2 regions of the Agromyces sp. CF514 genome follow, and region 1 is predicted to be linked to the other one. Evidence: riboswitches for the same ligand, from Rfam matches in the RefSeq annotation. Region 1 holds a riboswitch; the other holds the start of a gene.
What was found. Region 1 has a riboswitch for thiamine pyrophosphate ahead of BM342_RS13715 (MFS transporter). Riboswitches for the same ligand answer to the same signal wherever they lie in the genome.
Positions count from the first base shown of each region.

Region 2: it holds a riboswitch for thiamine pyrophosphate, as region 1 does, so the genes downstream of both, BM342_RS09790 (ECF transporter S component) here and BM342_RS13715 (MFS transporter) in region 1, are expected to answer to the same signal.

Region 1 covers NZ_FOZD01000002.1:187,792-190,172, reverse strand. Annotated here, with positions in the region: gene BM342_RS13725 (DMT family transporter) at 1-234, opposite strand, end outside; gene BM342_RS13720 (hypothetical protein) at 357-740, shown strand; TPP riboswitch at 841-948, shown strand; gene BM342_RS13715 (MFS transporter) at 939-2,279, shown strand; gene gap (type I glyceraldehyde-3-phosphate dehydrogenase) at 2,365-2,381, opposite strand, start outside.
Region 2 covers NZ_FOZD01000001.1:2,211,113-2,213,493, reverse strand. Annotated here, with positions in the region: gene BM342_RS09795 (ABC transporter ATP-binding protein) at 1-702, opposite strand, end outside; gene BM342_RS09790 (ECF transporter S component) at 709-1,356, opposite strand; TPP riboswitch at 1,392-1,503, opposite strand; gene BM342_RS09785 (hypothetical protein) at 1,528-1,872, opposite strand; gene BM342_RS09780 (DNA polymerase IV) at 1,903-2,381, opposite strand, start outside.

The sequences.
Region 1 (2,381 bases):
CGGCAGCACGATCTCGACGAGTGTGTACGCGAGCATCGGCCTCCACCGGCGCACGACGGCGACCACCTCGCGTCGGAACAGCGCGAGCGGCAGCAGCAGCACGGCCGCGAGTGCGGAGCGCCCGAGCACGACCATCGCCGGCTCGAGCTCGCTCACCGCGATCTTGATGAAGAGGTAGGGGATGCCCCACGCGATGCCGAGCGCGGCGAACAGGAAGAAGCCACGACGCGTCACCGGCTCAGTCTGGCGCATGGGGCCGACATCGTCACGAGCCGACGACGGATGCCGCGGCCGCGGCGATCCTCGCAGCCCCCATCGTCGCGCGGGCGGCCCCGGCCACGGCAGAATCAGTGGCGATGATCCCCTACGAGCACACCGCAGGCGTCGGATGGGCGCGCTTCTTCAGCTGGGTCGGCCTCGGCCTCGGCGCGGCATCCCTCATCGTCGCGTTCACCGTGCCCCTCGCGGCCGAGCCCGGGCGCGTCGCGGGCGTCGCGTTCTTCGGCGGCTTCGCCGTGTGGTTCGCGCTCATGGGCGCGCAGCGGTTCCGCGAGGCGGAGCAGCCGCGATCGTGGGTCGCGACCGCCGGACTCGTGCTCGGCGTGGTCACGTTCGCCCTCATGGCCTACGCGATGCTCGCGATCCTCCTGGCGCCTTCCGTCGGCTTCGTGCTGCCGGTGGCGCCGAACTGGATCGAGGGCGTCTCGAACGCCGGCGTGGTGCCGGGGCGGAACGTCTGACCCCGGCTGGGCCGGTGCGGTTCGCGCCCCGGGCCTCCGTTCGTCGTCACGGCCGGCAGCCGACGACGACGGCGGGTCCGCACGCTTGGCTATGCTGGCGGGCAGTGACACGGGGTGCCGCGCACCGCCCGTCGGGCGAGCGGCTGAGATCACACCCGTCGAACCTGATCTAGTTCGGACTAGCGAAGGGATGTCGCGATGATGGATCGCGCCCGCATCGACCCTGCCCATCCGCCGGTGCCCACCGGCCCCGACCCGTCGTCGGCGCTCGAACCGGCCGCGAGGGCCAGAGCGAGGCGCGCGGTCGCCGCCGCCTCGATCGGCACGGCGCTCGAATGGTACGACTTCTTCCTCTACGGCGCAGCGGCCGCACTCGTGTTCCCTGCCGTGTTCTTCCCGGCCGAGGACCCCGCGACCGGCGTGCTCCTGTCCTTCGCGGTCTTCGCGACCGGGTTCCTCGCACGCCCGATCGGAGGCCTCGCGTCGGGGTACCTCGGCGACCGGTTCGGCCGAAAGCCCGTGCTGCTCGGCACGCTCGTGGCCATGGGCGCGGCGACGACGCTCATCGGCGTGCTGCCGACCTACGCCCAAATCGGCGTCGTCGCACCCGCGCTGCGCGTGCTGCTCCGGCTCGTGCAGGGCGCCGCGACCGGCGGCGAATGGGGCGGCGCCGCACTCCTCGCGGTCGAGAGCGCGACCGGCGGCGCGGGGCGCCGCGGCGGCCTCGTGCAGAGCGCGCTCTACGCGGGCCTGGTCCTCGCCAACCTCGCGTTCACGGTGCTCGTGGCCGTGCTCGACGAGGCGCAGTTCCTCGCGTGGGGCTGGCGCGTGCCGTTCGTCGGCAGCATCGTGCTCGTCGCCGTGGGCATCGTGCTGCGCCGGCGCGTCGAGGAGAGCCCCGAGTTCGCGGCGCTGGTCGACGGGCGCCGCACCTCGCGGCATCCGCTCGTCGACGCCCTGCGCACGCCTCGCAACGTGTTCGCGGTGTTCCTCGTGCGCGCCGGCCAGAACACGACCTTCTACGTCGTCTCGGTGTTCTGCCTGGGCTACGCGGTGTCGACCCTCGGGTTCGAGCGATGGGTCGCGCTCACGGCGTTGCTCGTCGGCGCGGGACTCGCCGTCGTGCTCTGCCCGTGGTGGGGTGCGATCGGCGAGCGCATCGACCCCGCCCGGCTCACGGCCGCGGCGCTCGTCGGGCTCGCGGCGCTCGCCGTCCCGCTGTTCCTCGCCCTCGACTCGGGATCGGCGGCGCTCGTGATCGGCGTCGTCGCCCTCGCGATCGGCGTCGTGAACACGGCCGCCGACGGCGTGCAGCCGATGTGGTTCGCCTCGCTCTTCGAGCCCGGCGTGCGCTACTCGGGCCTCACCCTCGGCCGCGAGGCCGGCGCGATCGTGGGCGGCGGGATCGCGCCGCTGCTCGCCGCGGCACTGGTCTCGGCCACCGGGCACTGGTGGCCCGTGGCGGCTCTGATGATCGTCGCCGCAGCGCTCGCGATCGCGGGTGCGGCGCTCGCGCGGCCGGTCGCGGCGACTGCCTGACCCGCCGGACATGCCGAAGGGCCCTCCGCGTCGACGGAGGGCCCTTCGGAGCCGGGTGCGGCCGATCAGGCGATCGGCCTGGGTGTCAGGCCCCGAGCAGCG
Region 2 (2,381 bases), on a different contig from region 1:
GGCGCCGGGCGACCCGTCTGCCAGCACCCCGCCATCGGCCCCGAGCACCACGACGCGGTCGACGACGGGGAGCCACGTCGCGACCCGATGCTCGACGACGACGAGCGTGGCGCCGGTCGCCGAGGCCACGGATGCGACGGCGTCGCGCACCTCGCGCACGCCGTCGGGGTCGAGGTTCGCCGTCGGCTCGTCGAGCAGGATCAGGCCCGGCCGCATGGCCAGCACGCCCGCGAGTGCGAGCCGCTGGCGCTGCCCGCCCGAGAGCTCGGCCGTCGCATGCTCGAGCGGCAGGCGCAGGCCGACGGCGTCGAGTGCGGCGCGCACCCGAGGCCAGATGAGCTCGCGTGCGACCCCGAGGTTCTCGAGGCCGAACGCGACGTCGTCGCCGACGCGGGCCATCACGATCTGCGAGTCGGGGTCCTGCAGCACGAGCCCGGAACGACCGCGCGCCGAGGCCGGATGCCGACCGTCGACGAGCAGCTCGCCGAGCGTCTCGCCGTCGTCGTCGCCGCCGAGCACACCTGCCAGGCCGTGCAGCAGGGTGGACTTGCCCGCACCCGAGGCGCCGAGCAGCAGCACCCGTTCGCCGGGCTCGATGTCGAGGTCGAGACCGCTGACGGCGGGGCGGCGCCGACCGCCGTGGCGCCATCCCCAGTCGCGCGCACGGACTGCGGCGGCCGGCGAGGAGAATTCGCCGAACACGACGGTTCAGACCTCCCGGAGCTCGCGCCCGGCCGCGAATCGGTCGAGGGCACCGGCCCGCGCGAGCCCGCGCACCGCGAGCCACGAGAGCCCGCCTGCGATGAGCGCGCCGCCGACGACTGCGGAGATCGTGTAGATCGTGGCGAAGGCGGGAGCCGCGCCCGCGTACCAGAGCACGAGGTCGTTGATCGCCATCGCGAGACCGGCGCCCGCGCCCGCGAGGAGCGCGACCGGCAACCGCCAATTGCGGTAGAGGAAGATCGCGAAGACCAGTTCCGCGCCGAGGCCCTGCACGAGACCGGCCTCGATCGTGAGGAGGCCGCCCCACTGGCTGCCGATGAGCGCCGAGACGACCGCAGCGACCAGCTCGGTGTAGAGCGCGGCGCCGGGCTTGCGGATGATGAGGCCGCCGAGCACGCCGGCGACGACCCACAGCGCGGCGGGTGCAGCCTGGAGGCCCGGGAGCAGCGCCTCGATCGGCGCCGAGATCGGCCCCCACACCACCCCCCAGGCCCAGAAGACGACGCCGACGGCCACGCCGACGACGCTCGCGACGACGATGTCGACGACCCGCCAGCGCAGACGCGGCGAGTTCGTGACCGAGGTTCCGGATGCCGCGACGTTGGTGGCGGATTCGGCGGAGATGTTGTGCACTGGCGTGCCCTTTCGTCGGAGGAAAGCGGCACGGGATGTTGAGATGTGGATGCCTCCCTGCGCTGGCATGATCCAGATCAGGTTCGACGGTCGAAGGTTGAGAACCTTCCTCTCAGCCCGGCTCACCGGACTCCCGTGTTCGTGCACCAGCGTACACGCCGGCGGGGTCGCTCAGCGCTTCAGTGCGCGGATCACCGATTTGAGGGCGTGGCCGACGACGAACACGAACGGCGTGGCGACCAGCACGAGGCCGATGAGGTTCGCCTCGAACTTCACGCGCCCGCCCTCGCCCACATAGGCGCCGAGCGGAACCGAAAGGCCGCCGCCTCCGCCGCCACTGCCGCTGCCGGTGAAGTTGGACGTCGCGTCGCCGCTGCCGATTCCGCCTCCGAACCCGTAGTAGCCGAGGGCCACGGGCACCACCTCGACGCCGTCGATCTCGATCTTGTCGCCGTATGCGGTCTTCACCCCGACGCCCGCGACGCGCTCTGCCAAGTCCAGTACGAGTTCAGCCATGTCGGCCACGCTACCCGTGCGGCGCGCGGGCTACCAGCCCCAGCCTGCGGCTGTCGGGTCGAACGGCGCCTCGCCGTCGCCGGACCCGCGGCTGCGACCGTCGCCTCCTGCGCTCTGCTCATCGGCGTCGTTCCGGGCTCTCGCCTCACGGCGCGACCGCTGCTCGCGCTCGCGCTGCACGAGCGATGCCGGCCGCACCGCTCCGCGCCCGAACTTCGCAGAGACCTCGTCGATCGTGCGCTCGGCATCGCGCCACTCCTCGTCGGGGTCCCAGAGCATGGCGCCCGACCCCGACTCGCGCAGGTTCTCGGCGCGCACGCCGATGAGGCGCACCCGTTCGCCGTCGCCGACGAGCCCTTCGAGGGCTTCGGATGCCTCGTCGTAGATGCGCCGTGCGACATCGGTCGGCTCGGCGAGCGTGCGCGAACGGGTGAGGGTGCGGAAGTCGCCGTACCTGAGCTTGAGCGACACGGTGCGCGCGACGAGGCCCGCCTTGCGCAGGCGGACCG